DNA from 4 places in the Ornithinibacillus salinisoli genome. Region 1 is predicted to be linked to each of the others. Evidence: riboswitches for the same ligand, from Rfam matches in the RefSeq annotation. Region 1 holds a riboswitch; each other region holds the start of a gene.
What was found. A riboswitch is a leader RNA that binds a small molecule or an ion and turns the genes downstream of it on or off. The one in region 1 is predicted to bind S-adenosylmethionine.

Region 1 (8,157 bases):
TAGTGCCATAAATGGGCCATCATATACATCCGTAATTTGTATAAATTCATCAGGTAATTTTTCCTTTATCTGCCCGTAATAAAACAAATGTGTAGTATCGTCAAGGTCTTTCGGTTGAACTTCTGAAACATGCCTGAACGTTATATCTGAAGTAAAATGACCGATAAGCATATCTAGCATACGTCCGTTTTCATCCACTTGACCACTTTTCGAGGAAAATACAACAAGTACTTTTGGCACCGATTCCTTCGCCGGTTCCGCTTTTACATGAAGTTGTTGAAAATTCATGTATAAAAGTACGATACATATGAAGATGATTATTACATTTTGCCGATTCATCATTACCCCCCTTAGAATCACAATAACGGTCGTTCTAAATAAAGAACAAAACGGTTAAAAATTTTTATCATCAACTTTTAAATGCTTTCTACTTTTCTTCTAAATAACATATAAGATATGACCCCTGTTAAACCCGTTATGCAAAATCCTAATACTATCCACACGATATTTACTTCTTTTAGTTGAATGATATAGTTTTCCATCCATCCTATTTCGTTAGATTCACCTTCCTGATCCTTGTTTATAAGTTCTTCTCCATCTTCATTGAATACTTTGTTATCCATCTTACTAAGGTCCATCCAAGTCAAATTCGGAATTTTTTCCATTTCATCCAATAATTCTTTCAGACCTTCCACCCCCAAAAATGGGTGATAGAACGCACCAATAATGCCGTCACGTACAATGGTAAACTCGTCAATTCGATCTTTCATTTCCCGAATGGAGGTAGGTTCCTCATAACGAATGTACCGGATTGTTTCAGGAATAAGCTTCATCCCCTTCAAAAACTTCGGCTCCGTAATATAGGGTGCCTCAGTCATTATTTCCCAATTCGTGTCTGTCAATTGCACTTGCCCAACATATGTTGAAAAAAATCTCGAAATAACCTCATACCCTTTTTGACTCATGGCATAATGTGGTGCTTCAAAAGCTTTTGGATAGATCCCATAGTTTACTAGCTCCTGTAAACCTCTTGAAATACGATCTTCAATGTATTCACCTTCATTCTCTAATGGCTTATTGTTTTCTACGTCCCAAAACTCAAAACCATCCCCAGTCTCAGCATTTTTATACTGGTCTGTATATCCATGTAGAACGATACTAGCCTTATGTTCTTCATTATTCTGCATCTCTTTCAAAATTGTTATCAATCCCGGGTTATCCGAAAGATAAAATTTCTCATCCGTTTTGGGATTTACATATACTGGGGTTACCGAAGCCATATATGGAATATTTCTATCCTTTAATACCTCAGCAATAGCAAATAGATCTTCTGGATCTGTCTTCGGGTTAATATCTTCTAATCGCAGAATTGCATTTGTTTCCGTATCATGATTAATCCCAAAAAAATGGTGAAGTTCATCTGCTAAAAAATTTGAGATCGGTGGAAATAAGTTTGGAGATGCAAAATAATAGGCATCCTTTTCATTGATAAGTAAAGGTAACCGTTCCTCTTCCTGAACTACTTCAAGTAAAACTTCCGCTTCGTCGATAAGCAATGGAAGTCTTTTCTCTCCCTGAATTACTTCAACTAATACTTCCACTTCTCTAGTGGTTATTAGTTTCATCATTGGATGTGAACTAATAGAGATACTGTTTCCGTGTTCACGTTTTACAATAAAGTCATTTAAAATTTCTATTTCCGTTGACTCGATAAAGTTGAATTGATTGACCTGCTCAACATTATGTCCAATCCCCATTATCGGACCTGGATACGAATTAATAATATCTATGACTTTTTCCGGTAATTTTTCCTCCACCTGCCCATAATAAAAGAGGTGTGTCACTCCAATTATGTCAGACGTTTTAACTTCCGAACTGTGTTTAAAGGTTATTGATGAAGTAAAATGACCGATCAAAAGATCCAATAACCGCTGGTGTTCATTAAGCTCTTTGTCTGAACTCGAATAAATAACGAGAACCTGGAAATCATCTGCCTCATAGCTTCGTACATTCAATGGGTTAATCAACAATCCTAAGAATAAAATGACGCATAGCATAATGATCTTTGGACCTTTATACTCGTTTATCATTTGCTTCATCATTTCACTCTCCTTTGTCTTATTTGTTCCTTATAAAGAACATACATCAATTTTATAAAGAACACAAGTGTTTTATTTTATTTGTCCCAGTTTGAATGACATACTATATGACACTTCATCATGGATTATGTACAAAAAAAAACACTCTACGATGAGTGCTTTTAATCGGTGTTCCCATTCTCATTATCTTTCCGTTTACCTGCCATCATTAAAGTTAATGGCTTTTCTGATCCAGTAATCAATTTATACATTAAAGACGAAGTAAGATTGTAGCTATTTTCTATTTTTTCAGCTATATAATTTGTACGTTCATAAAGAATAGAACGAATATGATCTACCTGTCTAAACGTTTTTTCCATCAACGCTTCTTGGTTCTCAACACTATGAAGCACTTGATCTTGTTTCGTATCTTGTTCGGAAAGTTGATCTGCCATTTGTTGATGTAACTCATATAATTGATTTAATTGTGTATTTAATTGTTCTGAGAAGGACTCATGTTTTGCTATCTGCTTTACAATCTCTTCATTTGATTTACTTACACCATCTATTTGTTCCAACATCTCTCTTGTTAATTCACTGTCATTTGCAATCAAGTGTTGAAGTTCTTGACTATTATTTTCAAGCAATTGTAACCACTCCCGCGCCTCAAGTTCAAATTGCTCATGCTCGGAATTACTTTTTTTAAGTTCCATGATTTGTTTACCAATATCATTCCACTTACCAAGTTCTATTAATTCAAACTGTTGATGCCTCTTTCTTAGTTCTCTTAATCCTTTTGCAAAGGATTCGTTCCGTTTTTTCTGCTCTTGAAGTATTTCAGAAAAATATTCGGATTTATAATAACTTTGATTTGGTTCTTTTATTTTTCCTCCATGTTGAAAAACACGTGGGTGTTCAGATTTATTTATAAACAGTCCCATAAATAACATCACCTTAATGTACTTTTTGGATATATCATATGATGATTTGTAGAGGTGTGGGACAGATGACCAGATATTAAACGAAATATGGGCTATGGTACTATGTGGTTCGCTGATAATAAATTATTCATAATAAAAAAAAGACATCACCTACCCTAGGTGATTCCATAAAAAACACCAAAGGCAATCTATACCTTTGGCGCAGCTCCATACTAGGAGAGGGTGGTTGTTCCCATCTCTTTAATGGTCCTTACTATTTACATACTCATTTGGTTCATCGCCACCGTGAACAGCACTATTCTTAAACTGACTTTTACGACCATTACGGTGCTCCCCATGATTTTTGTTTTCTTTGAACATATTATCATGTTTCTTCTCGTTGTTATTATTAGCCATTTTATTGCCCCCTTCCTACCATGCATGATTTTATTAGTTTTCGATATCCGAGCTAAGTTATACATCAGTTTTACTTCCATATCTTCTATTACTAATTTATAAAATTTCTTTTTTGCATGGAATGGACATAAAGGGAGAAGTTACGAAAAAAATATATCTGAAAAAACAAAAATATTTGTTATTATTAATTTAGAAATTATAAAAGAGGTGAATAAAATAAATAAAGAGAATTATCCAATTGAATGACCTTCGAGGGTTTTTAAAAACTGTATTTTATCAATCCCTCTAAATGAATCTAAAGTTAAAATATATAAATCAATAAGATTTTCTTCAAAATATTATTTAGGGGTGTTTATATGGTTGTTAATTATAAAATTGAAATGGATGATTTACTTGCCCTCCAAAAAGATGCTGTTGACACAACAAATATTCATAAAAGAAATAAAATAATAGGGGGATTACTTGGAGCAATTTTGCTGTTTTTATTTGCTATTAATTTTGTAAAAGTCACCCTGGGTACGGCTCTTGTTTTTGCAATAGCAATGTTCTTTTTATGTAAATCCGCCTATAAACTTGCAATTGTAAGACAAACAAAAAAACTAATTGAAAAAAATCACACTCTTACAATTGGTGACTGTATATCAACTATATCTGATAAGGGTTTCATTAGAGAGTTTAAGAATACTAGTCAAAATATATCTTGGTCTCAAGTTAAAATAGCAAAAGAGGATGAAGAAAGGTATTTCCTATATATATCAGATATACAAGCATCTATCTTAAAAAAAATACCAAATAATCTAACTGAAAGTGAACTTATTAAATACCATAATTTGATTCGTGAAAACCTTTTAAATGAAGGAATCGTATTAAAAAAGACTAAACGTATTAGTAGTTCCGAAGCTGTTAAAAGTCTACATAAATTTTAGAAGCAAACTAATATAAGAATAGATTCTTTTGTTTATGCTCTCTAAAATGAAAAAATAGTTCTTTAATGAGTTCGGTTTTTGAATCAAAATAGTTAAAAAAACAAACAAAATAGAGGTACAAATAGCAAATAGATTGGTACCTCTATATTACCGATTTAAAAGGTTTTATAATTGTTCGGTAATAGAATTAGCAACTTTTGTGGTATTAATGCTCTTACAATGTAGTAATAATTGGTCCTTCCTTCGTAAGAATAATCGTATGTTCGTATTGAGCCACAAAGCTTTCATCGGTTAGATAGGTCCATCCATCCTCGGATAGGAAAACTTCCTCTTCAAATGTAGAGATAAAAGGCTCAAAGGCAATTACCATACCATCTTTTAAAATTTCGTCATCCCAGCGAGAGAAGTAATTGAAAATATGGTCTGGTGCTTCATGTATCGAGCTCCCGACACCGTGTCCGGTAAGGTTTTTTATGACAGTTAAGCCATGCTGTTTCGCTACATTGTGTACTGCTTTTCCTAGAGCGCTTTTTTTCGAACCTGGTTTTGCCTTCTGAATTCCAGCGTCGAATGCTTCTTTAGCAACGTCACATACTTTCTGCAAAATTTCCTCCCCCTTCCCAACAACAAAGGAAATTCCCGTATCTGCGAAATACCCATTTTTAGAACCTGAAACATCTATATTTACAAGGTCCCCTTCTTGAATAGTCCGCTCACTCGGAATTCCGTGCGCTACTTCTTCATTTACGCTAATGCACGTATATCCAGGAAAATCGTATTCTCCTTTTGGTGCAGACTGTGCTCCTACTTTTTCAAAAATTCTCTCAGCAATGAAATCGAGTTCTTTTGTTGTAATTCCAGGTTTCGTACATTGGACTAGCTCATCTCGAATCGCTCCACAAATTTTACCAATCTCTTTTAATCCATTAAAATCCTCTTCAGTCTTTGCAATCATCGGGGATCCTCACTTTTCAAAGTAATTTATGATTATCATTCCATTTAATTTCTAGCATAAATGGAACGCATTTTCAATCAACAAAAAGGCGTTTATAGTTGAATGAAAATTGAACAGAAGCAACCACACATGACTTAATTCCATCTGCAAATATGGTGTTATTTTATTGATATTTACTATGCGAAAAGAGATGCTAATAGCATCCCTTTTATTGATGTTTATTTCTTTTTGCAAAACAAAACCGAACCCGTTATTAATTCTTTTGATTTTCAACTATTTTTTATAGAGTTACAAATAGAAGCTCGTTTCACACTTAGCGCTTGATAAGGCACAATTAGACCAGAGTTTTATTGTGTTTACTCAAGCGCAAGTGGAAACTTCGAACATTTATCATCCAAAGCATGGCGCTTTGTTGGTAGTAGCACCTTACATGCGCAGGTTGCTGTGATTTCATTGAGCCAGTTCTCTCCATCACTCTTGATAACAGTTAATTCGATAGTTGGGACATGCCCAGTGATACTACCATACAGTAAGTCGGTGGAAGAAGTCTCTGCTTCATGAAGTTTCACTTTATCTTATTGTTAAAATTGGATCTTGTGAGTATTTTTAACAAACTTGTTTCGATTATAAAAAAGTATCATATATATATCTAGACAAATTATTACAGAAGGGGACTATGCTATGCCAAACGTAATATGGGGAGTTGATTCGGCGACAGCTGTTAATCAAGAGCTTTTTTCTTGTGTCGTTAATAATTTTGGCAAACCTAGATTTTGGGGGAGATACTTATCAACAGTACCTAATGTATCAGGTGGACTGACAGAGCAAGAGGTAGGTTTGTTACATGGGAATAACGTCAAAATTTTACCAATCTACAATGATTACAATGCTGCAGTTGGATATCGGGAAGGAAGAGTCGCAGCTTCCAATGCGGTGTATCACGCAAGGAGACTAGGTATTCCAAAAGACATCTTCCTTTTTGCCAATACGGAGCGGTTCTTTGACATAGACGAAGCATGGATACGCGGATGGGTCGATGCTATATTTCCAAGTGGATATCGTCCAGGTATTTATGCAGACCCTACTACCTCTTCCTTCAATGAATCTTATTGTGCTGCAGTACGAAATAACGCCCATGTACGTTCACAGGTTGTAATATGGAGTCAAGAGCCTACACCCGGATCTACCCCAGCAAATCAATCACCTGCTTATAATCCTACAAAACCAACTTGCGAAGCTAATGTTTGGGGTTGGCAATATGGCGAGAATGCCGAGACATGTCCAATCGATACCAATTTAATCGATACAAGATTATTTAATAATTTGTGGTAGATAAATAGTGGAGATACAAAAAGAAAGGTGCCAAATCGATATTTTGGCACCTTTCAACTACTTGAATCTTTAATTCGTTTTTTGCACCACTGGATTCATAACGGTGCTTTTACCTAACGCCTCCACAACTGCACGCCCTGCAACTCTACCGGAAAATAAGCACCCACCTAAAAATGTACCTTCAAGTGCACGATATCCATGAACACCACCACCACCAAATCCAGCAACCTCTCCAGCAGCGTATAATCCCGTTATTGGTTCACCATGATCATCTAGAACCCTTGCAGATAAATCCGTCTGTAATCCTCCTAATGTTTTCCTACTTAGAATGTTTAGCCTTACAGCAATAAGTGGACCGTTTTTCTGATCCAAAATTTTATGAGGTGAAGCAACTCGAATGAGTTTATCTCCACGATACTTACGAGCACCACGAAGTGCTGTAACTTGTAAGTCTTTCGTAAATGTATTATCTATTTCACGGTCTCTTGCCCGGATTTGCCGTTCAATTTCATCCTTTTGTAGCAAATCATCACCTGTTAATTCATTCATGCCCTGGACTAGTTCCTCTAAACTTGTTGCAACAATGAAGTCCTCTCCCTTTTCCATAAACGCTTTTACAGGCGCAGGCGGACCCGGAAGAACTCTCGATAACAGTTTTTTGATACTCTTACCGGTTAAATCCGGATTTTGTTCGGATCCAGAAAGAGCAAACTCTTTTTCAATGATTTTCTCCGTTAAAATAAACCAGGAATAATCATATCCCGTTTTTTGAATGGCTTCTAACGTTCCCAACGTATCAAAGCCAGGGAAGTTTGGAGCAGGGAAACGGTTTCCCTCAGCATCTAGCCATATCGAAGATGGTCCAGGTAAAATTCGAATGCCGTGTTGATTCCAGACTGGATCCCAATTTTTTATTCCTTCTGTGTAATGCCACATACGATCTCGATTGACTATGCGACCACCAATATTCTCAGTAATGGAAAGCATACGCCCATCAACATGAGCAGGGACACCAGATATCATTCGTTTTGGTGGTTGCCCAAGTCTACTCGGCCAATTTTTTCTTATCATATCAAAATCAGCTCCGATTCCACCACTAGAAACGATAACCGCTTCAGCCCTATATTCAAAATCCCAAACAACTTGACGAGAACTCTCTTTTCCTCGTTCCGTATCGTCTGGTGAAAGAACAGAGCCTCCAGCTCCTTTTACATTTCCATTCTCACTAATGAGATAATCTACCCGATGACGCGGGCGGTAATCTACATGACCGTTTTTTATATGTTCTCTTACTCGACGTTCAAAAGGCTCAACTATTCCAGGACCTGTTCCCCAGACAATATGAAAACGAGGTACAGAGTTTCCGTGCCCTTCTGCAAGGTAACCTCCACGTTCCGCCCAACCTACAACCGGAAAAAATTTCACACCCATCCCACGTAACCAGGAACGTTTTTCATCAGCAGCAAAATTAACGTATGCTTCTGCCCACTTTTTTCCCCAATAATCCTCATTTTCTAACCGATCGAATC
Region 2 (8,157 bases), on a different contig from region 1:
ATTGCTTGGCGCAGGTCTAGCAGCGCAAAAATTCATGCAGAAGCTTGAAAAAGAACAGGAAATCTTAGTAAACTTAGCTGATATGGTTGCTGAAGTATATAATATGGAGTCCGTAATTTTACGTACAGAGAAGGCAATTAATAAATCTGGTTTAGATAAGAATAATCAAAAGTTACTTTATACTCAAGTTTACGTGCAAGAAGCATTTAATCGCCTTGAAGCAGACGCAAAAGAAACATTAATCGCGGTGGAAGAAGGAGATACGCTTCGTATGATGCTTTCGTCATTACGTAAACTAACACGTCATACACCTACAAACGTTATTGCCAAGAAGCGTGAAATCGCTGCGAAGATTATTGATGAAGAAAAATATGTAGTATAATAATTCCTAAAAAATCCTCTCTGTAATAATCAGAGGGGATTTTTACTTTTTAATTAGTGGAACATTTCTTATCAAATTGTTTAGGGATAATATTAATTTTATGATGATAAACCCTAATAATACGCCAAGTGTATTCAAGATTATATCATCAATATCAAAACTTCTGGATAGTATTTTAAGAAATGATAGAATTAGCTGGGTTATTTCAATTGATAACGAACAGGAGAAGCCGATCAGAAATGCTCCCATAAAGGAAAGTTTTTTGTTTAAGAATACGGCAAATAACCCGATAGGAATGAAGACGACTACATTTCCAAGTAAATTTATGATTGGTATAGCTGCATTTCCTTGGAAAGCAAAATATCTATTAATTGTCTGAAAAGGTATAAGATTCACCGATACCTCACCACTTGGATTAGCACCAGGTGATGGAAACACCGTTAAGTACACTACGCTTTCTCCATAGGCGATTAATAGAATATAGACTATTTCTTTATAATAGTTAACCCTATGTTCCTTTCTTTTTACAATGATATAGCGTATGGGCAGATAAAAAGTAAGGGATAGGATGATAATAAGTACTGGAAAACCATTTATGTATTGCATTATATACTCCTTTAGAGATAAAGAATTCTACTTCATAGTATATATTATTTTGACTATTTACACGAGCAAGGCAACATTTTTTATTGTCAAAATTGGCTTCAAACATGGTAAAATACAAGTTATAGGAGGTAGATATTATGGCATTAACATTTTATTGGTACCCAAATTGTGGAACGTGTAAAAATGCGAAGAAATGGTTTGATGAGCATAACGTTGGGTATAATAGCATACATATTGTGGAAGAAACACCAACTAAAGATGAAATTCTAAACTTAATTGAAAAAAGTGGTTTACCAGCAAAAAAGTTTTTTAATACGAGTGGAAAGAAATATCGTGAATTAAATATAAAAGAAAAAATTAAAGATGCTTCTACGGAACAAATGGCAGAAATATTGGCTTCTGATGGGATGTTAATAAAGCGACCAATCGTGACTGACGGTGAGAAAGTAACAGTTGGTTTTAAAGTAGATCAGTTTGAACAAAATTGGTCATAAGTAAGATGAAATACTAGAAATAATAGCTTGTACAATGTATAGTAAATTTGAATGAATTATTGGAGGGATTTAAGGTGAGCTTACCAAAAGATCTGTTATATTCAGAAGAACATGAATGGGTAAAAAAAGAAGGAGACAAAGTACGTATTGGTATTACTGATTTTGCTCAAGACGAACTAGGTGATATTGTATTTGTTGAGCTTCCAGAAGTAGGAGAAGAAATAGAGGCTGATGAGCCATTTGGTAGTGTTGAGTCTGTAAAAACTGTTTCTGAACTTTACGCTCCACTAAGTGGGAAAATAGTAGAAATTAATGAAGAGCTAGAAGATAGCCCAGAATTAGTGAATGAATCTCCTTATGAAAAAGCTTGGATGATTGTAATAGAACCATCCGATGAATCTGAATATGACGATTTATTATCAGCTGAGCAGTATCAAGAAGTTATTGAGGAAGACTAATAAATCGTACATACAAAGGCTGGCTCTACCTATTAAAAGGTAAAGAGTCAGCCTTATTTCACATAGACCAACTTTTAGGGGTGTATGGTAATGATGGAAGAGTGCTCAGATAAGGTTATTATTGTGGAAGGTTTAACTGATAAAAAACAGATTGAAAAGGTTATTGACGAAGAAGTAACGATTATCTGTACCAATGGAACGTTCGGTGTTGAAAGATTTGATGAACTTCTAGAGACCTATGATCTAGACCATAGAGATGTATTTATTTTGGTTGACGAGGATCAATCTGGACAAAAGTTACGTAAGCAATTATCCAATGAACTCCCCCATGCAGAACATATTCATGTAAGTAGTGAATATCGCGAGGTAGCAACAACTCCAGAAAGCTTTTTAGCTACAGTTCTAGTAAGTAAGCATATTGCGGTTAATCCACTATTTTTGATGTAGTCAGTAGGTAGGGTGATTTTTTGCAAGAAATTAATAATGAAATCTTATTACATGATAGTTATTTACTATTTATACATACCCCTTTTTGTGGTACTTGTCATTTAACGCGTTCGATGATTCATCAAATAGAGAAAATTCATCAAACAGATATATTTCATGAAATGAATGCTTCGTTATATCCACAGTTTATGTTGGAGAATCAAGTAGAAAGTGTTCCTTGTTTATTGATTAAACACAAGGAGGAAGTAGTAGAAAAAATATATGCATTTCAGTCCATTCCTAATGTTTATCAATATGTGATGAAGTATCGGCCAGAGTTGTTTGAAAAATAATTTTTTAAAATTAGTTATTGACAGTGAAATTATTGGATGCTATTATTCTATTTATAATTTAAATCGAATATAAGTAACTCTTATCTAGAGCGGTGGAGGGAAAGGCCCTGTGAACCCGCGGCAACCTTCAAACATTTTGTTTGAAACGGTGCCAATTCCTACAAAGCATATGCTTTGGAAGATGAGAGAACGTGAGATATAACTATTTACGTCTTTCTGTTCTCTTGTGCAGAAAGGCGTTTTTTTATGGTTAAAAGGACATAATAATATGAATATAATTTTTTTCATTTAGGAGGATAAGTTGTGATTTCCATAAAAGGTTTAAGCAAGGTTTTTAAGACAAATTCAGATACGATAACTGCTGTAGATCGTCTTGACCTTGATATTCAAGATGGAGATATATTTGGCGTCATCGGTTATAGTGGGGCTGGAAAAAGTACATTCGTCCGATTGTTAAATAGATTGGAAGAACCATCTGAAGGAAATATTACGATTGGTGAGAAGGAAATAACTGCGCTTAACACGAATGAACTTCGATTGGCCAGACAGGAAATCGGAATGATTTTTCAGCATTTTAATTTACTTTGGTCTCGCACAGTAAAAGATAATATTGCTTTTCCGCTTGAAATTGCAGGAATACCGAAAGTGGAACGTGAAAATAGGGTTCAAGAACTAATCAATTTGGTAGGATTATCTGGTCGAGAAAATGCTTATCCATCGCAATTGAGTGGGGGGCAAAAACAACGAGTAGGTATTGCAAGGGCACTAGCTAACAACCCTAGAGTATTGCTGTGTGATGAAGCAACATCAGCTCTTGATCCAGAAACAACAGATTCGATTTTAGATTTATTAGTAGACATTAATGAAAAGCTCGGATTAACAATTATCATGATTACCCATGAAATGCATGTCATCCGAAAGATTTGTAAGCAAGTTGCTGTTATGGAAAATGGAAAAATTGTTGAACAAGGTGATGTACTTGATGTGTTTTTAAACCCAAAACAAACAGTAACGAAAAAATTTGTTGAGCAAGTAATGGGGAATGGCACGGAAGATGATCTGGAACAATTACTAGAAACCTATAATCAAGGGAATGTTGTCCGTCTTCATTTTGTTGGAGAATCAGCAAATCAAGCATTAATTAGTCAGCTTGCAAAGCGATATCATGTAGAGCTTAATATTTTACAAGGCAAAATCACGCAAACGCAAAGAGGTGCTTATGGGACGTTAATAGTCCAAATAACAGGTGAAACAGATGAAATTGATAAAGCAAGACAATTCATAGCTGATGAAACCTCGGTAGAAGTGGAGGTTATTCGAAATGTTACATGATTCCAATATAAAGATAGATGACTTGCTGGAAGCAACATATGAAACGTTTTATATGACAATAATTGCACTGCTTGGAACTTTTATTTTTGGTATTATTCTAGGATTACTTCTATACCTGACAATGAAGGGTGGGATATGGCAAAACAAATATCTTAACTTTATAGTAGCTGCATTTGTTAATGTGTTTCGAGCTATCCCATTCATTATTTTAATTTTATTGTTGTTCCCATTTACGAACTTTCTAATTGGAACTATTCGTGGTCCAAATGCGGCTTTACCCGCATTAATTATCGGAGCAGCCCCATTTTATGGACGTCTAGTAGAAATCGCGCTACGCGAAGTAGATAAAGGTGTGGTTGAAGCGGCACAGGCTATGGGAGCCAAAACTAGAACGATTATTTTCCGTGTTCTTATACCGGAATCTATACCGGCCTTAGTATCTGGAATAACAGTTACAGCAATAGCCTTAATTGGATATACTGCGATGGCAGGTGCTATTGGAGCAGGAGGTTTAGGTAGTTATGCTTATTACTCTGGATTCCAGCGACGTGATTACGATATAGTATTTATTTGCTCTGTGATAATCGTTTTGATTGTATTTATTTTTCAATTTATTGGAGATTATAGTTCCAATAAACTAGATAAGCGTTAATACATGTGGTTAAAGGGTTAAAAGCCAGTTTTCCAAAAAAAATAATAAAGGGGACGTACAAAATGAAAAAGTTTATTGCAATTTTAGCATTATTCGTAGTTGTTACATTAGCAGCATGTGGAGGAAGCAATTCAGATGAAAATACAATTAAAGTTGGTGCATCTAGTGTTCCGCACGCCGAGATTTTAGAAGAAGCTAAAGACCTTCTTAAAGAACAAGGATATACATTAGAAATTGAACCATATGAAGACTATGTGTTACCGAATGATGATTTAGCAAGTGGGGACTTAGATGCAAACTATTTTCAACATATTCCATATCTAGAGCAAACCGTAGCAGATACAGGTTATGATTTAGACTATATTGATGGAATACATGTTGAACCAATTGGTGTTTATTCTAAAGGTATTTCTAGTCTAGACGAAATTCCAGAAGGTACAGAGGTATTATTAAGTAATTCCGTTCCTGATCATGGTCGAATTTTAGGATTGTTTGAATCAGCAGGATTAATTACATTAGATGATGAAATAAATAAAGAGGAAGCTACAATTGAAGATATCGTAGAAAACCCGAAAGGATTAGATTTTCAGCCAGACTATGATCCAGCATTCTTACCAGAATTATATGAAACGGAAGAAAATACACTTGTCGTAATCAATACAAACTATGCACTAGGTGCTGACTTAAATCCATTAGAAGATGGACTATTCATCGAGGATGAAAGTTCTCCATATGTAAATGTCATTGCCGTTCGTTCTGAAGATAAAGAGAACGAGGCAATAAATACATTAGTTGATGTATTACATTCTGAAGAAATTCAAGATTTCATTCTAGAAAAATATGAGGGAGCAGTTGTTCCTGTCGGTGGAAATAATTAAACAACGGAAAAAAATCCAGTGAATTTTTATGAATTCACTGGATTTTTTTGCAAATTTAGAGTATTTAATAGTATATGGTAGAAATCGGTTAAATGTTATTAAAATTAATCGTTATATAACATTCAAGTCGTTATATTCAATTCCATCCTAAACCAGGGGTTCAAATCAACATTGAGCTGAGTTTTGTCCGCGTGTTATGATTTATATCGTAAACAAAATGAAAGGATGGTTCACTATTAATAGTGAGATTAAGATGAATTACACTCCTGAAATGGAGAAAGCTATGCAACAATCACATCAGATTTGTTATGCAGAGTACAGTAGGAAATTGGAAATGAGAATGGCTGTAGAAAAGAGACGTCATGAAGAATATGAAAAATGTAAACATATGATCGCTGAACTTGATAATCAACTTCATAAATAATATAAAGGTATGGCTGATGTTCTATTATGGAGCATCAGTTTTTTTGATGTAGAAAACCCCCATAATGAAGTTTCACTTTACATATGGTTACATATACGTTTTTTAGTGTTACTATTAATATAGAAGAAACTAGGTTTGTATAAATTAATTTAATATCGACAATTACAGCCTAAAAATGTTGATTATACATTCGAAATGCTTTAAGATTGTAATGAGAATAAATTGAGAATGGATGTAATTCAATCCTACATCAATAATAATAAAACAAGTATTTGGAGGTATCGATATGGCAGGATCAACACTAGAAATTAAAAATCTTCATGTTTCAATTGAAGGTAAAGAGATATTAAAAGGTGTAGACTTAACAATAAATGGTGGCGAGTTCCATGCAGTAATGGGACCAAACGGTACAGGGAAGTCCACTTTAGCTTCAGCAATTATGGGGCATCCTAAATATGAAATCACAGAAGGAAGTGTTCTTCTTGATGGTGAAGATGTATTAGAAATGGAAGTTGACGAGCGTGCTCGTGCTGGCCTTTTCTTAGGGATGCAGTATCCAAGTGAAATCAGCGGAGTAACTACTTCTGATTTTCTACGTTCATCAATTAATGCTCGTCGTGAGGAAGGCGATGAAATTCCGTTAATGAAATTCATTAAAGAAATGGATAATGCATTAGATTATTTAGAAATTGATAAAAACATGGCACAACGTTACTTAAATGAAGGTTTCTCAGGTGGAGAGAAAAAGCGGAACGAAATCCTTCAATTAATGTTATTAAAACCTGAAATTGCAATTTTGGATGAAATTGATTCAGGATTAGATATTGACGCATTAAAAGTTGTTTCAAAAGGAATCAATAAACTACGTGATGAAAACTTTGGATGCTTAATTATTACTCACTACCAACGCTTGCTAAACTACATAACTCCAGATAAGGTTCATGTAATGATGCAAGGCCGTGTAGTTAAATCTGGTGGACCAGAACTTGCTCATCGTTTAGAAGCAGAAGGTTATGACTGGATTAAAGAAGAATTAGGTATTGAAGACGAAACTGTTGGGCAAAACGCGTAAGTAAGGAGGGATAACATGACTGTTGATACAAAGTTACCGTATGATCAATCATATATTGAACAGTTTTCAAAAGAACATAATGAACCAGCATGGATGAAAGACTTACGCCTGCAAGCCTTGGAGCAAGTTGATTCATTAGAAATGCCAAAGCCAGATAAAACGAATATTAGCAAATGGAACTTTGGTCATTTCAAACATGCTGCCAGAAATGGTGAAACCATTTCTTCTCTAAACGATTTACCAACGGAAATTCAAGATTTCTTTGATAAGGATAACCTACCGGAAAACTTATTGATTCAACGTAATCAATCTGTTGCTTATACAGCACTTAGCAAAGACTTACAAGAAAAAGGTGTTATTTTCACAGATATCTTTACTGCTCTTAAGGAGCATGAAGAATTAGTGAAACGTTATTATATGAAAGATGCTGTATCTATTGATGAGCATCGTTTAACAGCTTTACATGCAGCATTAATGAATGGTGGAATCTTTGTATATGTTCCAAAAAATGTGCAAGTAGAAGTTCCATTACAGGTAGTTTTCTGGCAAGAAGATCCAGAAGCCGCTTTGTTTAATCACGTATTAGTTGTTGCTGACGAAAACAGTCAATTAACTTATGTAGAAAATTATATTTCACATAATGAAAACGAAGAAACTGTTGCAAATATCGTAACGGAAGTAATTGCACAAAATAATGCTCAAATTTCTTTTGGTGCTGTGGATAATTTTGCAGCTGGTACGACAACTTATGTTAATCGTCGTGGAGTTGCATATCGTGATGCAACGATTGATTGGGCATTAGGACAAATGAACGATGGAAACACAGTATTTGAAAACATCACTCATTTAGTCGGAGATAATTCCGTATCGAATGCGAAGGCTGTTACAGTTGGTAGAGGAAAACAAACTACTAACATGACAGCTAAAATTGTACACTTCGGTAAAAATTCTGAAGGATATATTCTACAACACGGTGTGATGAAAGATAGTGCTTCGAATGTATTTAATGGAATTGGTAAAATTGAACATGGGGCTTCCAAGTCTAATGCAGAGCAGGAATCTCGCGTACTAATGCTTAGT
Region 3 (8,157 bases), on a different contig from region 1:
TATAATGCCTCAGAAGATTGATGAATGACTTTAGCAAGTTGTTGGATTGGATTTAAAACTCCGGTTGATGTTTCGCAAAACGTTGCCATTACAGCCTTAATGGATGGGTGACTTTGAAGGTAGGATTCTACTTTTTCGGGAGTAACAGCATCTCCCCATGAGACATGTATTTGATGAGTAATTATGTTGTAGGCGTTACATATTTGAACGAAGCGCTCACCGAAAGCTCCGGTTACGATTACTAGAACTTCATCACCAGGCTGTACCGTATTAATCACAGCTGCCTCTAGTCCAGCAGTTCCACTTCCAGCAAGAATTTCGACATTCTGTACTGTACCGAAAATCGGTTTTAGCTTCGGTTTGATTTTTCGAAGTAGTTCTTTTGTATCTCGATCTCGATGTCCAATCATAGGTTGGCTCATGGCACGTTGAACACTAGGAGGAATAGGTGTTGGCCCAGGAATTCGTAGCATTTGTTGGTCGGATAACATTTCAGGTTCTCCTTTCATAGTATATTAAAATTAATTCTACAGAATAACAGGGAAATTATCCACATAATATTTTGAAAGTTTAAGGTAGGGGTAAAGAAGAAGGAGACGCATCCTTACATATTAGCGTCTCCTTCTTCTTTGTGGTCCATCATCAATAGGTATATCCTCTTTCTTTTTTAATTTATGTATCCAACCACTAATTCTTCCTTGCCTTTTTCCGAAAGCGATTCGATTTTCTAGATAGTAAATGAATTCCTCGATTACGATTAGTAGAATAATAATTCCGACAATCCAGTACCACCACATTGTAATTCTCCTCTTTTTGAAAATTGCTACATTATATATTATATACTAAAAAATACCAATAATTACGAGAAAAATGCAAAAAAAGGCTATTTTCTAATCCAAACGGGTTCATTTAAAGAAGGTACATTTGTTTTATATATTACCAATAACCGATGAAGGAGATTTACTTAAATTTTGGCATAGGAGAGTCCTTCATAACCGATATTTTGCACAAACATAAAGGATAAACATAGAAAAATAGCAGGAGAACGGATAGAAATTTCCCCTGCTATTTTGTAGTACATATTTTGCCTAATAACATTCACTTCAAAGATAATTCATTAATTATCAATTACTGTTTATTCCAAACTTCATTTGCGAGATCAACAACATATTTTAGTTTTGCCCATTGTTCATCTTCTGTTAGTTTATTTCCGTGATGGGTTGATGCAAAACCGCATTGTGGACTCAAACAAAGCTGTTCCAAAGGTACATATTGAGAAGCTTCTTTAATCCGTGCTTTAATGGTATTCTTATCCTCCAATTTACCGTGTTTCGATGTAATTAGACCTAGTACAACACGCGCCCCACCTGTTGGAATATGCTTCAATGGTTTAAATGTACCGGATCGCTCATCATCGTATTCTAGGAAAAACCCATCAACTTTTTCTTTTGCTAACAAAGTAGGCGCAATGAGAGCATAGCTTCCTTCAAATGCCCAAGTAGATTGATAGTTTCCACGACAAAGATGTGTTGTTACGATTAAATCTTCTGGTTTGTTTTCCAAAGCTCCATTAGCAACACGTAAAGCAAGATCGATTAAATATTCTCTCGTGTATTTTCCATCATTAAATGGGATGTTCGTTGAAGAAAGACCGGCAATATATACATCATCCAGCTGGAGGTAACGAACTCCTGCATCATAAAATGCCTGAATAGCTTCTTGGTACGTCTGAATAATATCTCTGGCATATTCTTCGATGTCAGGGTAGATATCCGGATTATGAATTCCTTTATTAAACAACTGATTTGGACTTGGGATTGTTAGCTTAGCTACTGCACGACCATCTACAATTTCGTTCAAATCAAGGAAGTCTTTGATAAAAGGGTGGTCTTCATTAAAAGAGACTTTTCCAGTATTACGAACGTCATATTTTTCTGTTTCCACTCCTTTGAATTTATATCCATGTTCCGGTACATAGCCCTCAATACCGTTTAAATGTTCTAGGAAGTCTAAATGGAACCATGTTCGTCTGAATTCCCCATCAGTAACTACTTCTAAACCAATTTCAATTTGTTTATCTACAACTCGTTTGATTTCTTTGTTTTCAACTTCGCGTAATTCTATTGCTGAAATGTTTCCTTTTTTAAAATCTGCTCTTGCTTTATGTAGATTCTCTGGTCGCAGTAAACTTCCTACATGGTCAGCACGATAAGGTGCTTTTGTTAATGTTGTCGTCATTATTCATTTCCCCTTTTCTTTTATTGAGATTTTTGCCTGAGAAGGGGTTTTAAAACAAAAAACCTCTTCTCAGAATAAGAAGAGGTTGATAAACACCGTTCACTCTTCTCATCTTCAAGCATTTCGCTTCTGGAATTAGCACAGTACTTATAATAGTCTGTTGCTGAGGTTTCAAAGGGCCAGTCCCTCCACCTCTCTAGATAAGAAATTAAAAATTATTAAATTTATAACTATTAAGATACACGTGTGTAGAAACTATGTCAAGCAGTAATTATTAAGGTTGAAGAATGAATGATTTTTTATTTATTTCTTCCATTGTTCCGTCTTTCAATTGAAAGACTCGGTCACCATATGGTAAAACGTCGTAATCATGAGTGACAAAAAAGATCGTTCTTCCTTCTGCTTGGCATTCTTTTAATATGTGAAGAACATTATCACGAGAAGCTCGATCGAGATTTCCGGTAGGTTCATCACAAATAAGAAGACTTGGGTCATTTAATAGTGCCCTAGCAATTGCCACGCGTTGTTTCTCTCCCCCTGACAAGTTTGTTGGAACTGCATCTATCCGATCCTCTAATCCCAATGTTCGCAATAAAGTTTCCGATCGCTCACGCAATTCTGCTTCTTTTTTATACGGCCATTCGGGAAGCATAACATTTTGCTTAGCAGTATATGCAGAAAACAATTCATACTCTTGGAAGATGTATCCGATATTGCGTCGTCGAAAATCACGTTTTTCTTCTTCGGAAGCATTTCCCATATCTAAACCACCAATAGATACCTTTGATCCAGCATCGGCATTCATAATGCCAGCAACACACTTCAATAAGGTTGTTTTCCCTGAACCTGATGGGCCAATAATATTTATCCATTCTCCTTTATTGACGTGACAAGAGATGTTATTTAAAACTAGCTTTTTTTCAATTGACGATTTGTACGTTTTTGATAATGATTCCATTATCATTTCCATTTCACTCATCCTTTCTGAATGTTAATAAGCATACGACCAATTACTGTTTCATTTAATAGTGCTGCGAAAGTAAATACAACCAAAGCAACGATACAACTCGTTACTATCATCCCCCAGGTGAATCCGGTCGTAGTAAATACGAAGAAAGTACCACAAGCCAAGCCAATCAAAACGATCAACCCAACCCAGGAAAAAGTCTCTTTACGTAATAGTCTTCGAATGCTTTTATTATGCCAACCGACCTTATACAACATTTGAATATCCCTTTGTCTTGCTTGCCAAAGCCGGAAGAGGGATTCAGTCAGTGTGAAAATTGTTAAAGCTATCATCCCTGTAAGTAATAGCCATTGCTGGTCATTTAGCTGCCAATGAACATAGGACCCGAGATTCGTTTCTGTCATCCGACGAACAGTGGCTTCAGACAAGGTTATGATAAATGCCAAAAGTCCTGTAGCCAGTAACAGCTGTATAGCGGCTGCAATTATATGTGATTTGTAGTAACGAATATTGGTTAGTATTAAGGAATGATTAGGTTTAAATATCCGTTTCTCGTTTTGTGATTCATCATAAAAATGATCGATAATCCATTTCAATCCCAAGATCAGTAAGAGTGCACCACCATATCCAATTAATAACATGTAGTGCAAATCGTAGATGAATAGGAGGGGGGTGATACTTAAGATGACACTTACGAAAAGCTGCCACAGCCACTGACCTCGGTAAAACTTGCGAATCATACCAGTGGACCACCCTATCTTTGCAAGGCGTTCCCGTTCCGTAGATTGTTCTGCTTTCATTACTCGAAAACGAGCAATCAATGCTAATAAGGCAATGAGTAAAAATGCCGAACCTGTCGCGGCACCGAATACATTCCAACTATTAAGTATGGTATCGGCGGCACCTAAGGTTGTCCAAGGCTGTAATACCGTACCGATTTCCTCAACATCAACTGCCAATGTCTGGTGGGAGGCACCTGCCACAATATCAACATGCAAACCTTTTGCTTCCATATCTGCAGCAACTTCACGAATTTTTTTCGCTGCTGCTTCCGTGTAACCATCAATTCCGGCAACCTTCACCCGAATGGCATCAATTGGTGCATCACCTTTAAAACGCTCCGCCCATTCAATGGATACAAGACCATGAGCTGGCGTGGGTAAATAATTCCCTGCCAGATGTGTGGGATGGAGTTCTTCTCCAGTTTCTTCAAGTGTTCCGTAATGGTATTGATAGATTCCTAGTGGGCTGGCAGCTAGACCGTTCTCAGCCGACCCAACCGATACCGTATCTGTTTGAAATAGAAAAACGAAATCTTCATTTTCCTCTCCAGCCTTAAATGATTGATGCTCTATAGGATTAACGTTTCTATGTATTGGAATATCTCCATTCCAATCTACAAGTTTGACTGACAGATTATTACCATGTAGCTCATATTCTGGTGGAGCAACACTGTAAAAGATATTTTGTACGTTAAAATCTGAAGCTATCATCGATTCACCGTGAATGTTAATATCATAATCTTTCCCCATAACTACATTGTAATTATCATCAAGCATGTACCAATCTTGTTCAAAAGAGGTAAGGTATTCAGCAAAATCAACTTCTATTGTTTCATCATGTAATGATTTTATAGTAGAGAGTTTCGACTCAACAGTTTGTTGTAACGCTTCATTATCATTGTAGATAACATATTCGAGTCCTTGGCCATCGGGGACGTTTACTTCCTTTTTAAGTAAATCAATTTCATCTTCTGAAACATCAAGTGTTTCCATTTTTATCGTTGTTTCAATCGGTGTTCTTGACTCTGATATACCAACTAATGGAATTCCCTCACCGCCACCTGGTCCCATGCTACTACTAATTTCCGTGTTAAGAGAAGAAAAGTCAACACCAGTTAAGGCTGATTCGGATATGGGATCTATAGCTACAACCGGATGATAGGAAGAAGGAATAACAAAACCAGGATTATTACTCGTAAAAAAGTTTCTTAATTCCTCTGGATAATAGACGTCATAGAAATTACCATCGTAAGGAAACAAGTAATATGCTGTTTGTTCTGCAACTTTGTATGTTTCTTTTCCGTCACTCGTTTTATGTACAACCGTATAGCGTACTGGTTTTTCTGGTCGTGGAACTTGAAATGATTGACTTGTTTTCGTAAATGACCCAAGTGCTGCTACAGGTGCAGCAAATTCTACCCGCTCATCTGCAGCGATTTCCTGCCATCTATCTATCGTAATACCTCCATTACCAACGCCTAAGTAGTTTTCTTCAACTACACCAAGTGATTCTTCCACGAGAGAAGGTGCACCATCAGGTCGAACAAGTAAATCATATTCACCCCGAGCAAAATCAGTAATATCAGCTTGTACTTGTTCGTTTGCCTCTGATAGTGAGTTCGCTGCAATTGGAATTAGTGCTAAAATGATGGTGAGTAATAGTATGCTTAAACTAAGCTGAAGTGGACGAGCAAGTAAGTGTCGCCATTGTATACGAAACATTTATTTCCCCTCCTATGTAGGAAACGCGCTGACTTGTTCTGCCAACGCACGTAAGTAAAAAACTATTTAATATACTAAATCCTTGAACACGTAATAAATTGATTACCAATAATATACAGTTTAATTAATAGAATGTAAAATATTTATTTATAATTTTAGTAAAAATATGACTATTATATTATTTTCTTTATTTTAATATTAGGATTATATATTAAGGTCTCTAATCGTAAAGCAACGGACGATTCCTTATGATATTGTGCAAAACATTAGGAGGGCAACTAGTTATAAAGGAATTGATTGGGGAAATCGTTAGAATATAATGTGAAAGAGGGTTGATTATACATGTAAAAACAGTCCTTATAAATTGCTAAGGAACTGTTTTTATAATTTTATTAGGAGAAATTCAATCCTGAATCGATCTTTTCTTAAATATCATTCTCCAAGACAATATGGTGACAATTATTAATATAACAAGGTAAATAATTACACCATATTCCATTTTGCTTACAAAATAATGAACTACAAAAAACATACCAACAATAAACATCAACAAGAAGGTTTTCATCGATTCTCCACCTTGTTGTGCAGATTCAAATGGCTTCGTAAATGGAAAACCTTCATTCTTGATTGCTCTAAAGCATATTAAGGTATGCAATATAGCTGTTACAAAAACCACAGCCAGATCAGGGATTATCCGTACGGAAAAAATCGTTACATAAATTACAGATAAGAAAAGAAAAATTGGCAAATACAATTTCAATAAAAATGCCTTCAATGTTGCACTAAAAACAAGGGATGGGTTGGTAATCGGTGTTGTTTGGAATACCCAAGCACCTTTATATTTCCCAGAAAAATTCAGCATAAAAATGACGACACCAATCATAATATTGCAAAAGTATATATTAAAATGCATATTACTGTTGGATAACTCAGCAAACGAATTGTTACTTACATAATTGAACAGAAAAATAAATGGGAATACAACAGCAATACCTAATGAAGGGTAAACTCTTAATTTAAAATCTCTTTCCCGACTTAACATGATAGAAGCGAATCGGAAAAATTGTTTTTCTTCCTTGTTATTACAAATTAACCGTTCCCACAAAGCTCCAATATTCCACTTCTGCTTTTTGTTTTTTCCTGTATCCTCCATTAGTTTTTGCAAATTTCGTTCAAACGATGGCATGAGGCGGTAATACAAGAAAATAGAAAGGAGTGGACCGATAAGTGCCAAGATGGAAAGAACAATGATAATCGTAGAATGATTTCCATTTAGAAGTAATTCAAATGGCGCTCCAAACCATATTGGTGGAATGAAAAGATGCCACCAGCTAAACTCGTAAACGAAATCCAATTCGACAAACTCAAAAGAACGAATCACAATTTGATAACCGATAATGATTCCAACCGATAAAAGAATTTGTACATAATTAATCATGTCCTTCAGTTTCTCACCGCTAAAAAACTGCAAGATAAAGATATATACCAACGCTGTTATTGTCATGATAAATAAGATTAATAGAATAACCTCTACAAAAAATAGAAGAAAATAGCCGATACCTTGTACACCAAGAATAACTAAAGATGGAATTCCAATAAATGCACCAGTTAACATGCTCATATAAATGGTAACATGGACGATTTTAGCAGCATTTACCGTCCTTATATTCACTGGTTTTGTATGTAGGATCGTTTTATCCTTTACGTCTAATAGCACTGACGAAAAATCGGAAATCATGGATGTCATTAAAATGAACATGGAAATCCCAAACATAATACTAATCTGAAAAATATAATTTTCTCCAAGTAATATAAATGGAATCAATACTAATCCGTATAATGCATAAATAAGCAACGATTTTAAAAAATGATTTCCATTGTCCTTTTTGTTGGACATATTAGAAGCAAAAATAGTCGGTACACGTCGCTGATCCATTGTAAGTTTAACCTGAAGAATGTTTCGCATCATCTCATAGTCAATATGTAGTAAGCGAAACAGTGGTCGAAATAGATCAAGTAACTTTAGGGAAACGAAATTATTCACGGCTATCACCTTCAGTGACAATGCTGACAAATTGCTTAGCTGTATGCTTGTGCTCATCAAAGCCAGTCAGTTGATTAAAAATTCCCTCTAAGGAACCTTGTTTACTTTGCTGCTGTAATTCTTCAAACGTTCCATCTGCAGCAATCTCTCCATCAATTAGTAAGACGATTCGATTGCTTATTTTTTCAACAACATCCATGATGTGGGAGGAATAAAATATGGTTTTCCCCTGGGCGACAAGTTGTTCAAGAATGTCTTTAATTACCATTACACTATTAGCATCCAGTCCATTAAGTGGTTCATCTAGAAATATCAGATCAGGATTATGTAACAGACTAGATATGATAAGAACTTTTTGGCGCATTCCTTTTGAAAAGGAGGCAATTCGTTTATGTAAAACATCC
Region 4 (8,157 bases), on a different contig from region 1:
GTTGAAACGGAGGCTTTACTTCTTGTTTGTCAGTTATATCACCACATTTTATGCTTAGGAGAAAAATGTGTGAATGCCTATGTCGAAAAAGTTATCGTAAAAATTAAGCGCTGTTTCTAAAAAATGATGGTTATTCGATGTAATGATTAGTACTGGTAGTTGATAGAAGATGGGAAGTTATTTTTGAGTGAGTATACTTGCTTTCACTTTTTGGAATTGAGTTCACTTTCCGCGCACTCGGAAACAGTTTTCTCGGAAGAATATTGCTTTAAGAAGCGATTCGCTCACAAGCAACAATTAAACGAAGAGTAGGTTGTGAAGCGCATTCTAGTGAAGAGTATTCCCAGAGCAGAAATCACGTAGCTGTACTGTTACTAAGTTGTTTACACCAAAAAAAGCCATAAAAAAAGATCTCCACATGGGAGATCTCGTTAGCATTTGCTAACCATAAATTTAGGTGCTTATCAGCAATTTCCTCGCTTCTAACCCTATATGTTAAATCCTCTTGGGATGAGGTAACTCGATAAAAATGTAATTACTTTGGTTGATAGATTGGACCAGCTTCCATTATTTCCTTACTAGCCTGGGAAAACTTTGTAAAGTTTTCATGGAATTTCGTAGCTAGTTTTTTCGCTTCTAATTCAAATGCCTCTTTATCAGACCATGTATTTTTAGGAATTAATACATCGTCTGGTACACCAGGTACATGAAGAGGTACTTCCAAACCAAAAATATCATCTTGAATCTTATCAACCGTATTTAGTTCTCCTTCTAAAGCAGCGTGTACCATTGCTCGCGTATAGGAAAGTTTAATACGTTCCCCAACACCGTAAGAACCACCGGTCCAGCCAGTATTGATTAAAAACACATTTGAATTATATTGATCTATTTTTTCACCAAGCATCTTAGCGTAAGTTGATGGGGCTAAAGGTAAAAATGGAGCACCAAAGCATGTTGAAAAAGTCGCTTCTGGTTCTGTAACTCCACGTTCTGTCCCTGCTAGTTTACTTGTATAACCACTTAGGAAATGATACATCGCTTGTTCTTTTGATAATTTGCTTATTGGTGGCAATGTTCCTGATGCATCAGCTGTTAAGAAAATAATCGTATTAGGATGACCAGCCACACTTGGGGAAACAATATTATCAATATTTTCAAGTGGGTAAGCTGCTCGAGTATTTTCTGTTAAGGATGTATCATCATAATTAGGAATCCGTGATTTTTCATCCAGCATTACATTTTCTAGCACCGAACCAAACCGAATCGCATGAAAAATTTGTGGCTCTTTTTCCTCGGATAAATTGATGCATTTTGCATAACAGCCACCTTCAATATTAAAAACGCCATTCGGACTCCAACCATGTTCATCATCTCCGATTAAACGGCGATATGGATCTGCTGATAATGTGGTTTTTCCTGTACCGGAAAGCCCGAAAAATAGTGCAACATCACCTTCTTGACCAACATTGGCAGAGCAGTGCATAGATAAAATATTATTGTTTGGCAATAGATAGTTCATAATAGAAAATATTGACTTTTTAATCTCTCCAGCATATTCTGTGCCGCCGATTAGAATGACTTGGTGCTTAAAGGAGATAATCACAAATGCTTCTGAATTTGTACCATCCGTTTTAGGATTTGCTTTAAAGCTTGGCGCAGATATAACAGTAAAACCAGCTTGCTGATCTAATGCCTCTCCTTCGGTCGGACGGATAAATAATTGGCGTGCAAATAAGTTGTGCCACGCATATTCATTTATTACTTGGATTGGTAAACGATACTTTTGATCTGCCCCTGCAAAACCATTAAAAGCATAAATTTCATCTTTTGCTTTTAAATGTTCCACTACCTTATGATATAAATGATCAAAGACCTCTTCTTGAATTGGTTGGTTAACAGAACCCCAATCAATAAGTTGTTCGCAAGATTCGTCTTGTACAATAAACTTATCTTTGGGAGAACGTCCCGTATACTTTCCAGTTGTTGCTTGAACAGCTCCAGTTGCTGTAAGAACGCCTTCTTTTCTAGATAAGATCTTTTCTACTAATTGCGGAACGGATAAGTTATGTTGCACATTTTTTCGTGCCAAAATCTGTTCTACAAATGACGACTGTTCGATAGTTTTCATACACACCTTACCTGCCTTTTTGAGCAAATTATTTTGGGAGATAGGAGAGTTTAAACTTTCCTATTTGTATTAGAGGAACTACACTTAATATTGTAAAGACTTGGCAAAAGCCAAGATTACGCTGAAGTAGTACCCTTTCTTAAAACATATTATCTAATCATGGTTATTAGTATAACACATTAAATATAATAGTCCATACTAATTATTAGATTTATCATATTAATTTTTTGACTAATTGGTGACAACGATAAAATGAGTTGACATACCCTGTATCTTTCGTTACCCTTTTCTTGAGCGGATACTCTCTTATTCAGAGTTGGCGGAGGGACAGACCCTATGAAGCCCAGCAACCATCACAGGAGTGAAAAGGTGCTAACCTGATGCAAGGACATTTCCTTGAACAATAAGAGCGAAAGGCCACAACTCCTTTCCTCATGTAAGCAGGAAGGGCTTTTTTGTTTAGATAGGAAATTAATAACAAATATTGATCATTGGAATATTATGAAAACATAATGGTTACGTCTAGCTACGGCGGACAGGACGCTTTAGTTCCTAAGATATAATACTGTTAAATAAGAGTTCCGTACCAATTTTTAAAGGGAGGATTTAGCCAAATGGCTAATAATCGTCGTTTATTTACATCAGAATCAGTAACAGAAGGGCATCCAGATAAAATTTGTGATCAAATATCTGATGCTATTTTAGATGAAATTTTAAAGCAAGATCCCGATGCAAGAGTTGCCTGTGAAACCACTGTGACAACAGGTCTTGTACTAGTAGCAGGGGAAATATCTACAAGTACATATGTGGATATTCCTGCAATTGTGAGAAAAACAATCAAAGACATTGGTTATACACGTGCCAAATACGGGTTTGATGCAGAAACATGTGCCGTGCTAACAGCGATAGACGAACAATCACCAGATATTGCTGGTGGAGTAAACACAGCACTCGAAGTACGCCAAGGAAAGATGGAAGAGGAAGAAATAGCCGCAATAGGAGCAGGAGACCAAGGATTAATGTTTGGTTTTGCTTGTGATGAAACAAAAGAGCTAATGCCACTCCCAATCTCGCTGGCTCATAAGCTATCGAAACGCTTGTCAGATGTCAGAAAAGATGAAACGTTAGCTTATCTTCGTCCTGATGGGAAAACACAGGTGACAGTAGAATATGATGAAAATGATCAGCCGATTCGAATTGACACAATCGTCATCTCTACCCAACATCACCAGGAAATTACACTGGAACAAATCGAAAAAGATATCATAGAATATGTGATTCAACCAGTAGTGCCTAAAAATCTCTTAGATGAAAGTACTAAATATTTCATAAACCCAACTGGACGTTTTGTAATCGGTGGTCCACAAGGTGATGCCGGTTTAACTGGAAGAAAGATTATTGTAGATACGTATGGTGGATATGCCCGTCATGGTGGTGGTGCATTTAGTGGAAAGGATGCTACAAAAGTGGATCGTTCTGCTGCATATGCTGCACGTTACGTAGCTAAAAATATAGTTGCAGCAAAACTAGCCAAAACGTGTGAGGTACAGTTAGCCTATGCCATCGGTGTAGCGGAGCCGGTATCGATTTCTATCAATACTTTTGGTTCAGGAAAGGTTAGCGAAGAGGAACTAGTGAATGCTGTTCGCGAGTTATTTGATTTACGACCAGCAGGAATTATAAAAATGCTTGATTTACAAAAACCGATTTATAAAGAAACTGCTGCATACGGGCATTTTGGAAGAACGGATATTGAATTTCCGTGGGAGAAGACAGATAAGGTTGAAGCATTACTTGAATTAATCCAATAATAAAATGTCACGACTAGTCTATGAATAGTCGTGACGTTTTGTTTATTTGATACCGAGATCTGTATGGAGTTTATAATACTGACCCTTTTCCACATAAGATTGGCGTACGCGCTCCATTTCTTGATAATCTTCCTCCGTTAATTCTCGAACAACTTTTGCTGGCCGCCCAATTGCTAATGTATGCGGAGGGATTTTTTTACCAGGGGGAACTAAACTCCCTGCACCAATAAAGGCACTTTCCCCAATTTCTGCACCGTCTAATATAATAGACCCCATCCCAATTAATGCCTTCTTGCGGATGATTGCCGAATGCAGTGTCACTTGATGGCCGATGGTTACATCATCCTCTACAATTAAAGGGTTGTTTGGACTTTGGTGTAGCATGGATAAATCTTGTACACTCACTCGCTTACCAATTTTGGTAGGGGCAACATCACCTCTGATAACGGTTTGGAACCAAATGCTAGATTCTTCCCCAATACTGACATCTCCAACAACAACGGCATTTTTTGCGATGAAAGCGGATTTATGAATAGATGGGTTAATATTCTTATAATGATGTAGCATTTTAATTTGCATCCTCCTATAAAATATGATGATATAATTAGTATAGCAAATTTAGGGTTCTAATGAGGAACGGAGGAAGCAGATTGAGTAAGCAAGTTCCAAAAACTTCATTTTCATTAATGGTACAAGTATATCGTAATATATTTCCAGTAGTAGATCGTGAGTTAGATTATTGGACGAAACGGGCTGAAAATATACCAAATGAAGAATTAAGAAATCAGGCTTTATCAAGTATTGCTTCCAAACGATTTCACTGTCAGGGTGGGGCAGTCTTTTCACTGTTAGCGGGAAGTAAACAGAAAGAAGCTGTTACGTTTATCGTGGCATACCAAACAATTAGTGATTATCTGGACAATTTATGTGATCGTAGCACATCGTTAGATCCGGCGGATTTCAGGTTATTACACCGATCTATGATTGATGCGCTTAGCCCTACTAATATCACAACAAATTATTATGCCTATCGGGAGGAACAAGATGACGGTGGCTATTTAGTAGATTTAGTTAAAACATGTCAAACGATATTACAACAAACGAAATGTTACCCAATCATAAGCGAGTATTTGTTAAAACTAGAGGGGATGTACGGTGATCTCCAAGTACATAAACATGTTCAGGTGGAGGAACGTATACCTAGATTAACCAAATGGTTTGAAGAAAATAAATATCAGACACCAACATTAAACTGGTATGAATTTTCAGCAGCAGCAGGCTCTACGCTAGGTATATATTGTATAACTAGTTATGCATTAGGTGAAAAAATAACCCTTGAAATAGTAGAACGTGTCTTTCGTGGGTATTTTCCATATATGCATGGGTTACATATATTGTTAGATTATTACATCGATCAGAAAGAGGATCGGGAAGAAGGGGATTTAAACTTTTGCTTTTATTACCCTTCAAAGGAAAAAATGAAAGAAAGATTCCATTTTTTTATTAAACAAACAGAAAAGCATATTAGAGACCTGCCACATCATGATTTTCATAGCATGATTCATCATGGATTAGTAGGGTTATATTTGGGTGATCCAAAAGTTAGTCAACTAGAAAGTGGATTAGATGTTTCAAAAGAATTACTAAAAGATAGTGGTATGAAAGCCAAATTCTTTTATTGGAATACGAAAATATATTATAGACTGAAGAATAATAAACCTGGATAGCAGTTTTCCGGGTTAGAAACTATAATACTTTACTGAGAAATGATTTGGTTCGATTGTTTTGCGGTTTGTTAAATAATTCTGAAGGAATATTTTCTTCAACGATAAAACCTTCATCAATGAAAAGCACTCGATCACTTACTTCTTTAGCAAACCCCATTTCGTGAGTCACAACAACCATAGTCATTCCTTCATGGGCTAGTTGTTTCATCACTTCAAGCACATCGCCAACCATTTCTGGGTCAAGGGCAGAAGTTGGTTCATCAAACAACATAATTTTTGGGTTCATTGCTAATGCCCGAGCAATGGCAACTCGTTGTTTTTGTCCACCGGATAATGAGCCAGGATATGCATATGCCTTTTCGCTAAGGCCGACTTTTTTTAGTAATTCTTGAGCTTTATCGGTTGCGGATTCCACTGTTTCCCCTTTTGCTTTCATCGGTGCTAAAATAATATTTTCTAAGACTGTTTTATGTGGGAAAAGGTTAAATTGTTGAAATACCATTCCAACTTCTTGTCTTATTTTGTTTATATTAGCATCTTTATCTGTAATATTTTTTCCATCTATGATGACTTCTCCTGCAGTAATATCCTCTAATCTATTTAAACATCGTAAAAATGTACTTTTTCCAGAACCAGATGCACCTATGATACAGACGACTTCGCTTTCCTTGACGTTTACACTAATATCTTTAAGAACTTCTTGATCTCCAAAGTTTTTCTTTAAGTTTTTCACTTTTATAACTGTCATCGTAGTTCAAATCTCCTTTCTAAATAGCTTGAAAGTAAAGATAAAAGATAAATCAGTATAAAGTACATCATACCTACCGCTAACCAAATGTGAAATGCTTTAAATGTAGCTGCGATAACAACCTGCCCTTTTTGCGTGAGATCGGCAATTCCAATTACAGATAGTAAGGATGTATCTTTCAAACTTATGATTGCCTGATTTGTAAAGGTAGGCAGCATCCTGCGAAGTGCTTGTGGTAGGATAACGTAACGCATCGTTTGAGAACTAGTTAGCCCGAGTGAACGAGCAGCTTCTGTTTGGCCTTTATCCATGGACTGTATCCCAGCACGAATAATCTCAGCAAAATAGGCACCTGCATTAATTGCAACTGTTATTATTCCAGCAGTTTCCCGATCTAAAGAAATGAATTCAAGAGAGTTGAGTCCAAAATAGAAGAAAAATAACTGTACGAGTATCGGTGTTCCACGAATAGCATCTATAAATATTTTTGCCAACCAATTTAAGATTTTCCATGGTGAAAGGTGGAATAAAGCCATGATTAGGCCAATAATAAATCCAAGGATAATGGCTACCAGAAAAATATATATTGTTACTTTTAAACCTTCCCATAAGAATGGTAGAGAATTTATGATAACGTCCATTTGGTCACTCCTTCTATAAAAAGAAGCGCGCTCTGATGCGCGCTCTTAATTACTCTAAATACTTATTAATAATCTCGTCATATTGACCACTTTCCTTTAGATTTGCCAATCCATCATTTATTTTTGCTAATAATTCATCGTATTCTCCTTTTAATACTGCAATCCCGTAATGGTCCCCATTTAATCGTTCTCCTACTACCTCTAATTCTAGGTCGCTTTGGGCGATCGCATAGGTAATTACGGGGTAATCTTCTATCAGAGCATCGGCACTACCATTTGAAACCTCTTGGAACATAGATGGACTATCTTTTACTTGGACAATATCAAATCCATATTCATCCTTGTTGTCTTCAGCGAAATCTGCTCCAGTTGTCCCACTTTTTACAACTACGGTTTTTTCAGTTAAATCTTCTAAGGACGTGACTTCCGTATTTCCTTTTGCCACTACTAGTGATAACCCTGCTTCAAAATATGGTTCGGAAAAGTCAACTGTTTCCTTCCGTTCGTCGGTAATACTCATTCCGGCAATAGCAATATCTAATTGCCCAGCTTCCATAGCAGGAATGATTCCACTAAAATCCATTGCTTCTAATTCAATATCGAATCCTTGATCTTCTGCGATGGCATGTATTAAGTCAATATCAATTCCTTTATATTCACCATCTTCTTGATATTCAAATGGTGGATATGTAACATCAATGCCAACCTTGTAACTATCTCCATCACTTGAAGAATTACTACTACATGCAGATAGAACAAGAATGAACACTGCCAGTGAACACAAAACTAAATTTTTTTTCATTTGAAAACCTCTCCTTCATGAGTCACTTCAAAAAGCGTACTTACTAATCCTTATTCAAAAATTTCATTAAAATGATTTATTGCATAAAAAACTTGGCCAACATGATAGCCAAGTTTTAACGTTTGTTTTTTTGAATAGCGATTAGAAAAGGGGGGTTATTCTTTTGGTTGATGAAATCGTATCGTAATACTGAAACATCTCGTTGTTCTAGTTCACTTAATTCTTCTATCACTGTATTTTTTTCTTCTGTTCCTCCGGGATGGCCGTGATAGACGACAATTACGATAAGGCCACCCTCTT

Region 2: another riboswitch for S-adenosylmethionine. It lies ahead of ACFSTA_RS15730 (methionine ABC transporter ATP-binding protein); the one in region 1 lies ahead of map (type I methionyl aminopeptidase).
Region 3: another riboswitch for S-adenosylmethionine. It lies ahead of ACFSTA_RS01065 (5-methyltetrahydropteroyltriglutamate--homocysteine S-methyltransferase); the one in region 1 lies ahead of map (type I methionyl aminopeptidase).
Region 4: another riboswitch for S-adenosylmethionine. It lies ahead of metK (methionine adenosyltransferase); the one in region 1 lies ahead of map (type I methionyl aminopeptidase).

The regions. Positions count from the first base shown of each region.
Region 1 covers NZ_JBHUMI010000008.1:148,019-156,175, reverse strand. Annotated here, with positions in the region: gene ACFSTA_RS04425 (DUF2334 domain-containing protein) at 1-339, opposite strand, end outside; gene ACFSTA_RS04420 (DUF2334 domain-containing protein) at 417-2,099, opposite strand; gene ACFSTA_RS04415 (hypothetical protein) at 2,261-3,019, opposite strand; gene ACFSTA_RS04410 (hypothetical protein) at 3,260-3,415, opposite strand; gene ACFSTA_RS04405 (hypothetical protein) at 3,772-4,341, shown strand; gene map (type I methionyl aminopeptidase) at 4,556-5,296, opposite strand; SAM riboswitch class I at 5,681-5,783, opposite strand; gene ACFSTA_RS04395 (glycoside hydrolase domain-containing protein) at 5,978-6,628, shown strand; gene ACFSTA_RS04390 (FAD-binding dehydrogenase) at 6,698-8,157, opposite strand, start outside.
Region 2 covers NZ_JBHUMI010000017.1:346,744-354,900, forward strand. Annotated here, with positions in the region: gene ACFSTA_RS15700 (acyl-CoA dehydrogenase family protein) at 1-382, shown strand, start outside; gene ACFSTA_RS15705 (VanZ family protein) at 425-988, opposite strand; gene ACFSTA_RS15710 (arsenate reductase family protein) at 1,126-1,482, shown strand; gene gcvH (glycine cleavage system protein GcvH) at 1,557-1,940, shown strand; gene ACFSTA_RS15720 (toprim domain-containing protein) at 2,034-2,387, shown strand; gene ACFSTA_RS15725 (thioredoxin family protein) at 2,408-2,719, shown strand; SAM riboswitch class I at 2,797-2,907, shown strand; gene ACFSTA_RS15730 (methionine ABC transporter ATP-binding protein) at 3,023-4,051, shown strand; gene ACFSTA_RS15735 (methionine ABC transporter permease) at 4,041-4,703, shown strand; gene ACFSTA_RS15740 (MetQ/NlpA family ABC transporter substrate-binding protein) at 4,766-5,581, shown strand; gene ACFSTA_RS15745 (hypothetical protein) at 5,865-6,005, shown strand; gene sufC (Fe-S cluster assembly ATPase SufC) at 6,292-7,077, shown strand; gene sufD (Fe-S cluster assembly protein SufD) at 7,093-8,157, shown strand, end outside.
Region 3 covers NZ_JBHUMI010000003.1:190,627-198,783, reverse strand. Annotated here, with positions in the region: gene ACFSTA_RS01075 (pyridoxal-phosphate-dependent aminotransferase family protein) at 1-491, opposite strand, end outside; gene ACFSTA_RS01070 (hypothetical protein) at 612-797, opposite strand; gene ACFSTA_RS01065 (5-methyltetrahydropteroyltriglutamate--homocysteine S-methyltransferase) at 1,129-2,238, opposite strand; SAM riboswitch class I at 2,344-2,445, opposite strand; gene ACFSTA_RS01060 (ABC transporter ATP-binding protein) at 2,513-3,208, opposite strand; gene ACFSTA_RS01055 (hypothetical protein) at 3,214-5,709, opposite strand; gene ACFSTA_RS01050 (hypothetical protein) at 6,113-7,753, opposite strand; gene ACFSTA_RS01045 (ABC transporter ATP-binding protein) at 7,746-8,157, opposite strand, start outside.
Region 4 covers NZ_JBHUMI010000004.1:5,064-13,220, reverse strand. Annotated here, with positions in the region: gene pckA (phosphoenolpyruvate carboxykinase (ATP)) at 536-2,128, opposite strand; SAM riboswitch class I at 2,432-2,538, shown strand; gene metK (methionine adenosyltransferase) at 2,743-3,939, shown strand; gene ACFSTA_RS02415 (gamma carbonic anhydrase) at 3,982-4,506, opposite strand; gene ACFSTA_RS02410 (tetraprenyl-beta-curcumene synthase family protein) at 4,590-5,666, shown strand; gene ACFSTA_RS02405 (amino acid ABC transporter ATP-binding protein) at 5,686-6,414, opposite strand; gene ACFSTA_RS02400 (amino acid ABC transporter permease) at 6,411-7,055, opposite strand; gene ACFSTA_RS02395 (transporter substrate-binding domain-containing protein) at 7,105-7,857, opposite strand; gene ACFSTA_RS02390 (class I SAM-dependent methyltransferase) at 7,973-8,157, opposite strand, start outside.